3 regions of the Clostridium sp. LY3-2 genome follow, and region 2 is predicted to be linked to each of the others. Evidence: riboswitches for the same ligand, from Rfam matches in the RefSeq annotation. Region 2 holds a riboswitch; each other region holds the start of a gene.
What was found. A riboswitch is a leader RNA that binds a small molecule or an ion and turns the genes downstream of it on or off. The one in region 2 is predicted to bind lysine.
Positions count from the first base shown of each region.

Region 1: linked by a shared signal. The riboswitch ahead of M4I33_RS08885 (Na+/H+ antiporter NhaC family protein) and the one ahead of lysA (diaminopimelate decarboxylase) in region 2 are both predicted to bind lysine.
Region 3: linked by a shared signal. The riboswitch ahead of M4I33_RS00275 (APC family permease) and the one ahead of lysA (diaminopimelate decarboxylase) in region 2 are both predicted to bind lysine.

Region 1 covers NZ_JAMDLQ010000025.1:116,464-121,660, reverse strand. The annotation lists gene M4I33_RS08895 (aminopeptidase P family protein) at 1-689, opposite strand, end outside; gene M4I33_RS08890 (Hsp20 family protein) at 802-1,233, opposite strand; gene M4I33_RS08885 (Na+/H+ antiporter NhaC family protein) at 1,367-3,079, opposite strand; lysine riboswitch at 3,192-3,369, opposite strand; gene M4I33_RS08880 (aminopeptidase P family protein) at 3,455-4,711, opposite strand; gene M4I33_RS08875 (ACT domain-containing protein) at 4,760-5,197, opposite strand, start outside.
Region 2 covers NZ_JAMDLQ010000010.1:133,058-138,254, forward strand. The annotation lists gene M4I33_RS02675 (hypothetical protein) at 1-501, shown strand, start outside; gene lepB (signal peptidase I) at 832-1,344, opposite strand; gene lysA (diaminopimelate decarboxylase) at 1,371-2,666, opposite strand; lysine riboswitch at 2,828-2,996, opposite strand; gene M4I33_RS02690 (hydrolase) at 3,081-3,761, opposite strand; gene M4I33_RS02695 (DUF1576 domain-containing protein) at 3,924-5,177, shown strand; gene M4I33_RS02700 (hypothetical protein) at 5,167-5,197, shown strand, end outside.
Region 3 covers NZ_JAMDLQ010000005.1:181-5,377, reverse strand. The annotation lists gene M4I33_RS00290 (uracil-xanthine permease family protein) at 1-537, shown strand, start outside; gene M4I33_RS00285 (potassium channel family protein) at 703-1,455, shown strand; gene M4I33_RS00280 (sigma-70 family RNA polymerase sigma factor) at 1,549-2,115, shown strand; lysine riboswitch at 2,301-2,476, shown strand; gene M4I33_RS00275 (APC family permease) at 2,546-3,886, shown strand; gene M4I33_RS00270 (glycosyltransferase family 2 protein) at 4,112-5,110, shown strand; partial or broken gene M4I33_RS00265 (threonine/serine exporter family protein) at 5,153-5,197, opposite strand, start outside.

The DNA.
Region 1 (5,197 bases), on a different contig from region 2:
GAAACAAATAATATAGCCTTATCCTTTGTAACTACTGCATAACTTAAAACTACAGGGTTACACTTAACATCATTTCCTCTTATGTTAAATAGCCAAGCTATATCATCTAAAGAAGAAATTATATAATTTTCTGCTTCAAGCTTTTCCATAGCTTCTCTTACTTCGTTTAACTTTTCTTTTGCACTTTTACCTGAGTACTTAACATCATGAATAAAAGCTTTTTCTTTAGGAAGCTTTGGTCTATCTTCCCATATTTCACCTACTAAATCCATATCAGTTTTAAGATTTATACATCTTTTTTCTGCTATTTTTTGAAGCTTCATATAGTTTTCTAAGCTATATGTCTTTCCGTCAAAACCTATAGTTTGATCGAATTTAACATTAGCTTCTAAATATTCTTCAATAGTCGGCCATCCTGGTATTCTCATTTTATAAAGCTTTATATCAGAACCTTCTAATTGTTTTTCTGCTTGTATAAAATATCTTCCGTCAGTCCAAAGTATAGCTTCCTCTAAACCTACTAAAAGAATTCCAGCTGAACCTGTAAAACCTGATACATAAGCTCTAGATTTATAAAAGTCAGAAACGTACTCACTCCCGTGCGAGTCTGAACTTGGAATAATATAATAATCTATATTATTCTTTTTCATTTCTTTTCTTAAATTTTCAATTATCATTTTTGTCTTCAATTCAATGCCCCCTTTAAATCTCTTATAATTATTTTTGCATATATTAACTTAAAATACAAATATCTGTGAAAAGAAAAAGAACCACACTTATATTTTGTGTAGTTCCCATATATTATTCATTTTCATAATCATATATATCAATTATTTCAACATCTTCTGATTTTTTAAGTAATAACTTAGGTAATTCAAAATGTAAAACATCATTCTTATAAGATATATTAAGTCTTGATATATCTACATCTGGAACGTAAAAAGTCCTTCTAAATCTATTATCTGCAAAAGAATTTATATAGTTATCAAGTTTTACTTTAACGTCTATATAATCATCTTTATAATCAATTATTAAATCCCTTTTATCTACCCCTGGGAATAACCCCTCGATAACAAACTTATCATCATACTCATTCATAAATAATTTTATATCATCTAATTCTATCATCGGCACGTCATTATAACTTTCTAATCTATCTATAGTTTGAAAAATATCATTAACAAACGTTACTGAAAAAACTTCTCCAAATATGCCCCCACTTGTAAAAAACATCATTTTCTCCTTTATATAATATTTCTCTATAATAATATATTTATATGTGATGTTTTTTGATACAAAAAGGTTTATGTATTTTAAAGATATTAAAAGAGAGTGCTGTTATAGCACTCTCTTTTTAAGCTAATTATTAAGTATTATCTACAGGCTTTCCAATAAATCTTACTGCTACAGTCATTACTAGTATTGCTACTGGTAATACTATATATACTGGTATATTTAACCCAACTGGTATATACCCAAATAGTATTGTAAATCCAGCTACAAAAAGTGCATACCACATTTGAGTTTTAACGTGTTCTATGTGATCACATCCAGATCCCATAGAAGAAAGTATAGTTGTATCTGAAATAGGTGAACAGTGATCTCCGAAAATCGCACCTGTTAATACCGCGCTTGTACTCATTACTATATATCCCATATCAGGTGATATTGAATTAGCTAAAGGAATTGCAAGTGGCATAAGTATTCCCATAGTTCCGTATGCTGTTCCTGTTGCAAATGATATAACTGCACCTAGTATAAAAATAATACTTGGAAGTAAGAACATCGGTATAGAATCTGATAAAAGTGTTACTAAGTATTTAGCTGTTCCTAAATCTTTTATTACTGAACTTAAAGACCAAGCAAGTAATAAGATTACACCAGTTATAATAAGTCCTTTCATTCCATCAACCCAAACGTCAACCGCTTCTGAAACTGTAAAAATCTTTTTAGCTACAGCCATAACTATTGCAACTATAGATGCAAGAACTGCTGATTGGAAAAGTGCTGTTGAAGCATCTGCTGCACTAAAGGCTTGTTGAATTGAATTAAATGAAAATGGTGAATTTGAAATAAGTTCTATAAGTGCCTTATCTTCTCCTCCCATAATAGCTGTGTACCCGCTATAGTAAAAGCTTGCAAGGGCACTTACTATTAGAGTTCCTATCGGTATTATTGCATTCCAAACACTTAATTTAACACCTTCTTTAACTTGCATTTCATCTTCTGTTGTAAGATTTTCTAGTTCTGCTTTTGGTTCTTTTATTCCTTTTCTTGCTCTTATTTCAGCTTTTCTCATAGGTCCAAAATCTCTAAGCATAAGTGATGTAATAACTACAAATGCTAAAATTAAAATATTATAAAATCTATAAGGTATAGTTTGTAAAAATACTCCAAAAGCATCTACATTCATACCTATTTGAGTAAATGAATCGTTTATAAGTCCTACTTCTAATCCTATCCAAGTTGAAATTATAGCAAGCCCTGCTATAGGTGCTGCTGTTGCATCTATTATAAATGCAAGTCTTTCTCTAGAAATTCTAAGTTTATCTGCTACAGGTTTCATTATAGGTCCAACTATAAGTGAATTTGCATAATCATCAAAAAATACTAAAACTCCTAAAAACCAAGTTACTATTTGTGCACTTCTAGGTGTTTTTGCTCTCTTTGCAAGGGCTTCTGCTATAGCTCTTGCCCCTCCCATTTTAGCTACTAGATTTATAACTCCTCCAATTGCTAAAACTTGAATTATTATTCCTGCATTCCAAGGGTCTGCAAGTGAGTTTAAAACTCTTTGAATAAAATCTAAAAATGATCCTAAAATAGATGGTAAAAATGCATTATCTACAAGCTGTAGCATAAAGCACCCAGCTATCGTTCCTACAAATAACGATATGACTACATTTTTAGTTATAAATGCTAGTATTATAGCTACTAGCGGTGGAATTATAGTTAAAATTCCATAGTTCTCTGAATTTAAAGTGCCAGGGTCTACCTCAGCTGCAAACACCGTCACCCCTGTTCCTATTACAAGAACGAAAGTTAATAAAAATAATAAATAATTTCTGCTTTTTCTCATATTTAAAGCCCCCTCTTTTTATTTTGTGAATATTTGTAAGGCTCTAATATTTTTATATATTAAAAAGAACCTTGAGATAGCACTCAAGGTTCTACAGTTTCCGTAGAATCCATTGAATGATAGCTCAACACAAATTTAATCTGTGACAGTCTTATGCATATTATGCATAAACCCAGGATAGTAGATTAAAGCTTATCTAACTTCCTTCGGCGGCATTTCCTTTTATCTTACTTCAAAGTTTGCTTAAACTCCATAAGACTACTCTTAAAGGCCGCGCCTCTATCTCTTCAAATTATTCACTTATTAATTAAGTTAATTGTATAGTACTTTGTTATTTTTTGCAACGGTTTTTTAACACTTTATCATTTAAAATAACTAGTTTTGTCTTTTTTTCATAAAATCTTCAATTTCATTTACGCTTTTAATCATATCTTTAGTAAGAACTTCATTCCCACCAGATGTGATTAACACGTCATCTTCTATCCTAACTCCTATACCTTCTTCTGGTATGTAGATTCCTGGTTCTACTGTATAGACCATACCTGGTTTAAGAATTGTATTTCTACCTGGATTTTCTATATCGTGAGTATCTAACCCTAAGCTGTGACCTATACTGTGGAAATAGTATTTAGAAACTTCTGATTTATCTTTTATTAATCCAAGTTTTATACATTCTTCTGCAATCCAGTCTCTAGCTAAACTATTTATCTCTAAAAAGCTAACTTCTGGTTTTAGCTCTTTTATAACTTTTTCATTTACTCTTAAAACTGCTTCATAAACTTCCTTTTGTCTTTTTGAAAATTTGCCGTTTATAGGGAAAGTTCTTGATATATCAGCATTATAGTAATTAAATTGAGCTCCTAAATCAAATAACATTAAGTCCCCATCTTTTAATGTATCATCATTATCTACGTAGTGAAGAACTGTTGCATTTTTTCCAGCTGCTGCTATAGTTTTAAAAGCATAGTCAAAAACGCCTCTTCTTCTACATTCAAACTCAAAATAAGCTTCCATTTCATATTCTTTTAAGTTAGGTTTTATATTAGTCATAAGTGACTTAACACCCTCTATAGTTATAGCTATAGCTTTTCTCATTTCATCAATTTCCTCATCTGATTTAACTAATCTAAGACTTGCAAACTTTTGATAGATATTTTTTATAACTACACTAGGATATTTATTTTTTAATTTTTTTGAGAAGGTGCTAGCTATACTTGGAAGTGAATCAAAACTATCTCTTTCTAAATCAAGATAAATATTTATATCTTCACTTTCACCTATAATTTTATTTAAGTAACCTTTAAGCTCTCCTAAATATGAAACGTCTTTAATTCCATTTTTTTCTTCTAATTCTTCTTTTCTTATAGTCTTACCTAGCCATTTCTCTCTTTCTTCATCTATCTCTTTTATAAACATCTTTTCTATTATTTGATCATCTTTTTTATATGCTAAGAATATATGATCTTCTTCATCTATCCCTGTCATATAATAAAAGTTTCTGTTTGGCGTAAAACTATAACTCTCATCTGCTGTTTTTTTAGGTGCATTCCCTGCAAATAAGATTACAAGAGAATTATCACATATGTCTTCTAATAAATGCTTTCTGTTTCTTAGAAATACCTCTTTTTTCAATTTGCCATTCCTTCTTCCTTTAAAAGATTATATATTTAATATTTAATTTTATTCTACTGCAAGTACCCTAACTTTAACTACTCCCTCAAATTCATTTACTTTAAATAAGAATTTTTTAACATCACCTTTTATCTTTGATACGTCTAATGTTATTGTAACATTAGCTGTCATGTTTATAGGAATATCTTGATTAATTGTTAAAATATTTAACTTATTAGTTGCAATAAAGTCTAATACCTTAGATAAAACCCCAGCTTTATGTTCTAATAATAAAACTATTGTTATCTTCTTACTATTTACCCCATCTGACATTGGATATACTGCATCCTTATATTTATAATACGTGCTTCTACTTATACCTACTTTTTTTACACCTTCTGAGATGTCCTTAACCTTGCCTGTATGTATAAGCTCCTTAACTTCTATAACTTTATAGAATACATCAGGTAAAACTGATTCGTTTACCACATAAAATCTTTCTTCTTC
Region 2 (5,197 bases):
GCTATAAGACATACTAAGTTTTTAGAAAACTTTAAGGGTCAAAAGACTCCCCCTGTTTGCACTATTGCTAGAAGAAAAAATATCTTTGTAGCTACTACTATCAATAAAAACAATTACTCTCTAGCTAAGATATCCTTTGATTCTATGAGCCCTACAAAGGAATCTATAGATGGTTTATTAAATGCATTTAACCCTATATTTAATACTTATTTCCTGCCAGGTAAAGATAGGTTTTCTTACCTTGTATCGAAAAAGTTAAACTACACTCTTCATAAAAAGAAAGAATTAGAAATTTCTAAAGAAGAAGGGGAAAATTTACTTAGTAATTGTTCTGATTTTATATTGAATTTAAGAAGATGGCTTAGAAAATTTAGAAGCGTCGCTACAAAATATCTTCAAGTTTATTTAAATTGGTTCGTATATATTTACGAAGGATCTTATGAAAAGCATACTATTTTATCTAATTTAATAAGTTCTATTTTTTGTGTAAAAGTGATTTGATTATTCTTAGACTAACCCTTAATATAGATCTATCCTAAGAGCTTGTCCATCTAACTTCTACTTGTCTACTACGATCAAATTTTTATAGTTTGTCTAAATATTTTTTACTTGTCCAAAATTTCAAAAATTTAACCCTATATAGCGAAAATCCCTTGTACCAATAATATTTCGTAACAATGGTGTAGTTTTTTTAAATTGCTAACTTATAGTTATTACCTATACTCTATTATTTTAAAGTGAATTTCTACACCTTATGTCACCTTCACGTTTTTTTCAATTAAACTTTCACATTTAAAATAAAAAAAGCCTCTATATTAAATAGAGACATTTTCATTCTATACTTCCCATCTTATTAAAAGGGTATATTCTAATTTGTGCTTTCCCTTTTATAGCTTCTTTTTTAATATAAGGATTATCCCAATACCTCGCATCTTTAGAGTCTGCTCTATTATCTCCTAAAAAAAGATAAGAGCCTTCTGGAACTTCAAAATGTTCGTTTGTTTCTTTTGGAAACTTAACATAATCCTCTTCAATTTCTTTTCCATCTACAAAAACTTTTCCTGATTTAATATCTACTGTTTCTTTAGGTAACCCTATAACCCTTTTAATATAAACTGAATTTTCAAAGTTTGAATCAAAAATTAAGATATCTCCCCTTTTTATATTTTCAAAATTATAAATTCTACTAGCTACAAACTTATCCCCAGGTTCTATAGTAGGTTTCATAGAACCTGTAGGAACTTCAATATTAAACACTAAAAATTTGTTTATAAGTATAGCAATAGTTATAGCTAATGCTACAGGAAAAAACCACTCTAAAAATACCTTCTTAACCCCATTCATAAATAACCCTTTCAAAAATCTATAAATTAGATTACTTCATTTTTAATGATGTCTTCATAGCTCTCCCTTTTACAAACTAATTTAGCCTCTCCATCCATAACAGAAACTACAGCACCTTTTGGAATTTTGTTGTAATTGCTTGCCATAGAAAAACAATAAGCGCCAGTTGTAGGTATAGCTATTATATCTCCACTATTAATTTTAGGTAATCTTATATCCTTTATTAGAATATCACCTGACTCACAGCATTTTCCGCATATAGTCACTTCTTCTGTGATATCATCTAAAACATTATTAGATACTATGCATTCATATTCTGCATCATAAAGTGCAGTTCTTATATTATCTGTCATTCCACCATCTACAGATACATATTTTCTTACATCTTTTATATCTTTTATAGACCCTGCAGTATAAAGAGTTGTTCCTGCGTTCCCTACTATAGATCTACCAGGTTCTATAACAAGATTTGGAATTTCCATATTTAGATTATGACATACTTTTCTAGTTTTTTCCAATATAGCGTTGCAATATTCTTTTATTTTTTTTGGAGTGTCTCCTTCTACATAGTAAATTCCAAACCCTCCACCTAAATCTAGGTCTTTGATTGTATGCCCTGTTTCTTCTTTTATATCGTTAATAAAATTTAGCATAATTTCTGCAGCATCTTCAAAAGGCTCTAATTCAAATATCTGAGACCCTATATGACAATGAAGACCTGAAAGTTCTATGTTTTCATAACTTAAAACTTCTTTAACTGAATTTATAATATTATTATCTAAAGGAGTAAATCCAAATTTTGAATCTATCTGCCCTGTTTTTATATATTCGTGAGTGTGAGCTTCAACTCCTGGAGTTATTCTCATGTACACTTTTTGAATTTTGTCGTATTTTTTAGCTATTTTATCTAGGTTTTCTATTTCGTACATGTTATCAACAACAAATACTCCTACCCCTAGTTTTATTCCAAGTTCAATTTCTTCTAATGTTTTGTTGTTACCGTGAAATAACACTTTTTCTAATGGAAATTCAGATCTATATGCAGTATACAGTTCCCCACCTGAAACTACATCTAAATAAAGACCCTCCTCTTTTATAATCTTACACATCCAGCCTGTTATAAAGGCTTTCCCAGCGTAAGTTACCCTGTTTCCATTTTCCTCACATTTAAAACTATTAAAAAACTCTTTGCAGTTTTCTCTAATTAGTCCCTCATCCATAACATATAAAGGAGTTTTAAACTCCCTTGTAAGTTCCGTTGCTTTTACGCCCCCAATTAATAATTGATTTTCCTCTGTTTGCATACTACCAAATAATTTCATAGATTTTTCCTCCACTCTACTAAATTAAAACAAAACGTCACAGTTTAAAAAACTGTGACGGGTAATATCGTGTAATAAAGGTTCTAGAAATCCATTTATAAATATACTTTGCTTATTGATATATGCAACTTAAATATTTTTATAAAAGCATTTTACTAGCTCTCCTCTGTAGCACTCCACGTTATGTGACAGTTATGTACATATTATGCACATACCCAGCAATAAAATCTTGCAAAAATTTTAAAGCTTCGGCTATTGCTCCTTTCACTACTAATAAACGCTTGCCAGCTCTTAGCAGTTACTCTTAACTCTAGCACCTCTACCCTAGGTTTGTCTTCTTTTACCATTTTATTCAACTTTTATTCATTATGATACCATATTTAAAAATTAATTCAATACTTTTTTTTATTTTATTTAATTTCCCTCTTCTCTTTCTCTATAAATATCCATCCTATCACTCATAATTTCACTTGAATGTCTAGGTGTATATGTTATTGCATTTGCACCAGCTTCAATAGTTTCTTTTATAGTCTCGTCAGTCGGTCCCCCTGTTGCAATAATTGGGAAAAATGGAGCAATACTTCTAATTTTTTTAACTATATTTACTGTGTTTGCTCCTCCTGATACATTTAATATAGATGCACCAGAATTTATTCTAGCTTCTATATCTTCTTCTTCTGATACTACTGTAACAATTAAAGGCACGTCTATAGTTTCAGCTATCTTTTTAACTATATCATTTGGTGTTGGTTGGTTTACAACAACTCCAATAGCCCCTTTAAATTCTGCATCTAAAGCTAAGTTTATTACCCTTATACCACTTGTAAGTCCGCCACCTACGCCACAAAACACAGGTATATCTGCAGCTATCATAATAGCTTCTGTTATCTTTGGTTGTGGTGTAAATGGATAGACTGCAATTACAGCATCAGCATCAGTATTTTTAATCATTGCTACATCCGTGGAGAACAATATCGATTTAATCCTTCTACCAAATATGCTAATCCCACTACAGTCTCTAATTACTTTTGGAAGTCTAACCATATGGCTTCTTAAAACGCCATTAAACTCCGGTACAAACTTTTCCCTTTTCATCCAAATACACTCCTTTTCTTTCAAATTGGCTTAAACTTTATTATATACCCTAATTATCTCTTTGAAAATATTTTTTTCTCCTAAATCCACATTTTTTCTAGCAAATACTCCATTCCTTTAATATAATATTATTAAAGCTATTTTTTTTGGAGGTGCTTATTATTGAATTTAAGGAGTAAGTTTTCTAATCCTTATCTCGTATTTACCATTATATACCTTTTTATGATTATTGTCGCATTTTTTTTAGATAGTCCGTATGAGATTCTAAACGGTCTAAAAAATATAATACTTACACCAGATATACTTATAACAGATTATATCGAAATTGGTGGTGTAGGGGCGACTCTTGTAAACGCAGCTTTAACTAGTTTAATCTGCACATTTATCCTTATAAAACTTAAAATCAAAGCAAACGGTTCTACAATCATAGCTCTTTGGCTTATGACAGGATTTTCGTTTTTTGGTAAAAATCTTTTGAATATTTGGCCGATAATGATAGGTGTTGCACTTTTTGCAAGATATCAAAAGCAACCCTTACTTAACTATTCCTTAGTTATGATGTTATCGACTACACTAGCTCCAACTTCAAGTCAACTTTCATTTGTTTCTGATAATATTTTTGTAAGTTTAGCTTGTGGTTCGGTTCTTGGGATATTTATAGGGTTTATTTTATCGCCTATTGCTACCCATTGTATTTCAGCACACGGTGGCTTTAACCTTTATAATATAGGTTTTGCAAGTGGGCTTTTAGCAACACTTGTTATGTCTGCTTTTAGATCTTTTGGAATAAATTTTGAAGCTAGATTAATTTGGGATAGAGATAATTCACTTATTTTATCTATTCTATTAATTATTATATGTATTTATTTAATAATAATCGGGTTTTATATTGGAAATAATAACATAAATAACTTAAAATCTTTAGTTAAACATCCTGGAAGATTAGTTTCTGACTTTTATATTCTTTACGGAGGAACAGCTTATATAAATATGGGGCTAGTTGGAATTTTTTCAACCCTATATATTTTAGTTTTAGGCGCTGATATAAACGGACCTATTATAGCTGGAATTATGACAATCATGGGCTTTGGGGCTTTTGGTAAACACTTAAAAAATATAATCCCAGTAATGCTAGGTGCAACTCTTGCAGCTATTATTTATCCAGAACCAGTTTATAGTCCTAGCCTTTCTCTTGCAATACTTTTTAGTACTTGCCTTGCTCCTATATCTGGTAAGTTCGGATACAAAATAGGTATACTTTCTGGAATACTTCACGTATTTTTAGTTATGAACGTTGGCTACTTACACGGAGGTTTAAACCTTTATAATAATGGTTTAGCAGGAGGCTTAGTCGCAATGATACTTATACCTTTAATTACAACATTTAAAAAGGACGTGAAAAAAGATGAAGTTTAAAATCGAAAGAAATCTAAAAA
Region 3 (5,197 bases), on a different contig from region 2:
GGTGTTGGAAGTATGGCAGCAGGTCTAGTTGGATCTTTTCCAAACACAACATTTAGCCAAAACGTAGGATTAATTCCTTTAACTAGAAATGCAAGTAGATCAGTTGCTACTATGGCAGGTATATTACTTATCCTTTTAGGATTTTCACCTAAGTTTGCAGCTTTTATAAACATAATGCCTCAACCTGTACTAGGTGGAGTTGGAATAGTTATGTTTGGAACTATTGCAGCAGCTGGAATTAAAACTTTAAGTAAGGTAAATATAAATAACAGAAATTTATTAATTATTGCAACTTCTTTAGGGCTTGGACTTGGAGTAACATTTAGACCAGAACTTATAAGTGGACTACCTGAAGGTTTAAAGATGGTATTTTCATCAGGAATAACAACAGGAACAATAACTGCACTTTTACTTAATATAATTTTAAAGGAAGAATCAGAAAAAGAAGAGGAATCAGAAATTGTAAAAGTAGAAGAAGAAGTTTCAAAGAAAAGTTCAATATCAGTAGATATTAATGACAGAGAAGTTACTGCATAAATTTTATAAAAACACCGTAAGCTAGAGTTAATAGCTTACGGTGTTTTTTATTTTAAGAGATATATTAATTTTAAGAGGTCTAATGGTTTAATCATTATATTATATGTATTAAAATATAAATGTGACTTATTAATAAATTAATTAGGGGGATAAAGGGTGAATTAAATGCAAGAGTTTATAAAAAACAAGAATATAGAAATAATATATGATATTTTCATAGGTTTTTTATCAGTTATAGCGGTTTTAGTCGTGGTTTTAAATTTTAATAAAGGTGTATCAAGTGAGCAATCAATGTTTTTAGAAAGGGCTGATAACATAATCTATGTGATTTTTTTAATAGATGGAATTATTAAATGTTTTTTGGTTAAAGAACCTTTAAAATTTATAAGAAAAAATAAAATAGATTATATAGCGTTAATTCCTTTTCAATTTTTTATTAGTGGAAGCTTTGGAAGCATATTTAAACTTCTTAGAGTAGTAACTTATATACTTAGGATTTTAGATAATATGAAAGTATTTTTATTTTCTACAGGATTTCTTCAATTAATAATTTTTACTGGGTTTATAACAGCTTTAGGTTCTTTTACTATATACTTCTTTGAAAAGGGTAAAGGAAACATAGAGTGCTATAGTGATGCTCTTTGGTTAAGTTTAGTTACATTAACTACTGTAGGATATGGAGATGTAAGTCCAAGTACTGCAGAAGGAAAGCTTATTGCTGTAATGTTAATGTTATCTGGAATAGGATTTTTATCTATGTTAACCTCAACTATATCAACTTACATAATCGGTCTTAAGAAAAATCGATATAGTGATTTGAAGAAAGAAGATGAAAAAGTATATTTAGATATAACTGAATTAAGCGATGAAAAGCGAGAAACTTTAAAAAAATTCTATGAGTTCCTAAAAGAAGAATAAAAAATGCGAACATTTGTTCGTATTTTTTCTACTTTTAGCTAAGTTTTACATATATAATATATGTAGAGATTAGTTAAGGGGGAATAAAAAGGTATGGAATTAATCTTAAAAGCTAAAAATAATGATGAAATTTCAAAAAATATTATTATTAATAAATATAAGCCACTTTTATATAAAAATTTAAATAAGTATAAGTATATAGTAGGGTATGAGTTTGAAGATTTATATCAATATGGGGTACTAACTATATTAAAAGCTATAAAAGAATTTGATGAAGAAAAAAGTAGTTCTTTTGGAGCATATTTAAAGTTTGCTTTAAATAATAATTTCGCCTACCTTTGTAGAAGGGAAAACGACGAAAACAAAAAGACTACTAGTTTAAATGTAACAAATGAAGAAGGCTTAGAAATAATAGACTTATTAGAAGATGAGAAAACTATTGAAAAGATTTATATGGAAAATATGGAAGTTCAGAGGCTATTAGACTCTATAGAAAAGTTAGATATAGAAGAAAAAGAACTTTGCAAGCATTTAATTAAAGATGAATCTAGAGGTAGCCTTAAGAATTTTTCAGATAATAAAAATATTCCGTATCATAAAATTTTATATAGAAAAAAAGTATTAAGTAAAAAATTAAAAGCTATACTAAAAAATGTATAATAGATAAAAGACTAGATAATTAAAAGTATATTATAAATAAACTGTAAACAATTTCAAAATATAAAATTATTATATGGATAATTGATAAATAGATAATTTATTAAAAAACAATTTTATAGACAAATAATAATACTATTTGACATTTTTCTGAGATTTGTTACAATTACGTAGTAGAATTAAATATTGGGTAAGATAGAGGTCGCAATAATGAAAAGTAGTATTAAGGAGTAAAGCAGCAGTGAATTAATATGAAAGGCATTGTTGCCGAAGTGTATATATAAAGCTTTAAAAATATACGCTGGTTTTGTATAAAATATATGCAAGACTGTCACAAAAAAATTTGTGGAGTGCTATCTTTGTTGTTTGTAATTCAAGCTCAAAGACTAGCCTTTGGGTTATTTTTTTACCCTAGACATCTTAGGAGGAAAAAATGGAAGAAAGAAATTTAAAAAAAGAGATTGGCCTGTTTATGGCTACCATGCTTGTTTGTGGTAACATGATAGGTTCTGGAGTATTTATGCTTCCAGCGACCTTAGCGCAATTATCAGGGCCAATGGCAACAATTATTGCTTGGGTTATAACATCATTAGGTTCAATCCTTATAGCGTTATCCTTTGCGAACTTAGGATCAAAGTTTACAGTTACTGGAGGTCCTTACCAATATACTAAACACGCCTTTGGAGAATTTGCAGGGTTTTTATGTGCATGGTTATACTGGAACGGTTCATGGATTGGAAATGCAGCTATTTTAGTAGCTCTTACAAGTTATAGTGCAGCTATTATACCAGCTTTATCAAATCCACTATATTCAATTATCTTTTCAAGTGCTATGCTTTGGATTTTCACAATAATCAATATTGTTGGTGTTAAACAAGCTGGTAAACTTCAAACTATAGCAACAGTATTTAAAATTGCATTCTTTGCTATATTTGTAGTAGTAGCTTTATTACATTTTAATGTAGCTAATATAACACCTATGATACCAACAGGAAAAGGATTAAATACTATTCCTCTTGCAGCAACTTCAACTTTATGGGCTTTCGTAGGTCTAGAAAGTGCAAGTGTTACAGCAGGTGAAATTAAAAATCCAGAGAAAAACGTTAAAAAGAGTACTATTTACGGAATGATAATTGCAGCTTGTGTTTATATATTAATAAGTGTTGCAAGTATGGGCGCTATGCCAAATGCTGAACTTGCACAAAGTCAAGCACCGCTTACTGATATATTAACAAATATTTTAGGTTCATCAATCGGTAGACCAATAACAATTGCAGTTGTAATTTGTATATTAGGTACAACAATAGGTTGGCTTTTATCTACAGCTCGTGTTGCTTTTGCAGCAGGAGAAGATGGAGTATTCCCAAAATTCTTTGGAAAGCTTCACCCAGTTCATAAAACACCAGCTAATGCATTAATTGCAGGGTCAGTTTTAGTTAATATATTATTAGTTATGAATTTCCAAAAGAGTATGGTATCAGCATTTACTTTTATAACATTACTTGCTACGCTATCATTCTTACCAATATATTTATTAACTTCTTGTGCTGAAATAATGCTAATGTTTAAAAAAGGTGAGAAGTTTAACTTTGGAATATTCGTAAAGAGAGCATTTATTCCTTTATTAGCATTTATTTATTCTGTTTGGACTATTTATGGATCTGGTGCAGAAACAGTAATGTGGGGATTCATCCTTATGTTAATCGGCGTACCTTTTTATATATTTAACTACCACAAGAATAAATTAGATACACAAAATACAGATATTATTTAAAAGATTAGCTACCTAATTTTGAATTAATCACTTAAGGGTTTTAAGGAAGATTCATTTTAGGTAGTTTTTTTGCGTCTTAAATATTTATAGAAGATATATTTTCAAAGTATTAAAACCTTTAAAAGTAAATACAAAGTTATAAAAATTAATACCTTTATTTTAATTATTCTCTTTTAGCATAAATATATAATTACATCAATATACTTATGTTAAGGAGGGGAAGATATGGGTAAAATCAGTCTTTGTATAATAGCTAAGGATGAAGAAAAACTTATTTCTAATGCAATAAATAGTGCTAAAGATTTTGTAGATGAGATTATAGTTGTAGATACAGGTTCTAAAGATAGAACGGTAGAGATAGCAAAATCATTTACAGATAAAGTATTTAAAGTGAATTTTGAAAATGATTTTTCAAAGATAAGAAACTTTGGAATATCTAAAGCAAACTCAGAGTGGGTGCTATTTTTAGATTGCGATGAGGAATTAGATAGTTTTAGTTCGGAAAATTTAAAAAATGTAATAGAAGATGAATATGTAGCTATAAGTTTTAGAGTAAGTGGAATTTTAGATAGGGTTAAGAGAAGCGCCGTTAATGATATTAGATTAATTAAAAAAGATAGAGATATATTTTTTAGCGGAAAAATCGGGGAGAGTGCCTTAAAATCAATAATAAATACCTTTGGGCGAGAAAAAATTAATTACACAACTTTAGAAATAAAGCACTTTGGAAATGATAAGAATTTAGTGAATTTAGAAAGTAAGGTTTCTAGAAATTTAAAGATATATAATTCAATTAATAATAAAGAAAGAGATGGAGAATATTATTTTAAGCTAGGAAACGAATATGGAAGGCTAAATAATTTTAAAAAAGCCCTTGAGATGTATAACATATCCCTTTTAAAATGCGACTGTGGAGATTGGATTGAAGAATTACCAAGACTTATTATAAATAAAGTAAAAGCTCTTCATATGCTTAAATGTTTTGATGAAGAAGAGATGTTTATAAGTAAATGGTTAAAGGTATATAAGGAATTTAAGGATTTGTATTTTATGAAGACACTTCTATATAGAGATAAGGGTGAGTTTAAAAAATCATATGATAGTTTGCTTTCTTATTTAGAAAAAAGAGAAAATATTATTTATCCATCAAGTGCATTTGATGAATTTATAGATCTAAAAAAATTTAAAGATGAATTATTTTATTTATCTCAAATTATTAGTTAAAAAAAGACACACATGCGAAAGTTTAATTCACATGTGTGCTTTTTATTTTTTACCGTTTAATCTATCTTTTTTTAGAAGTCTCTTTGT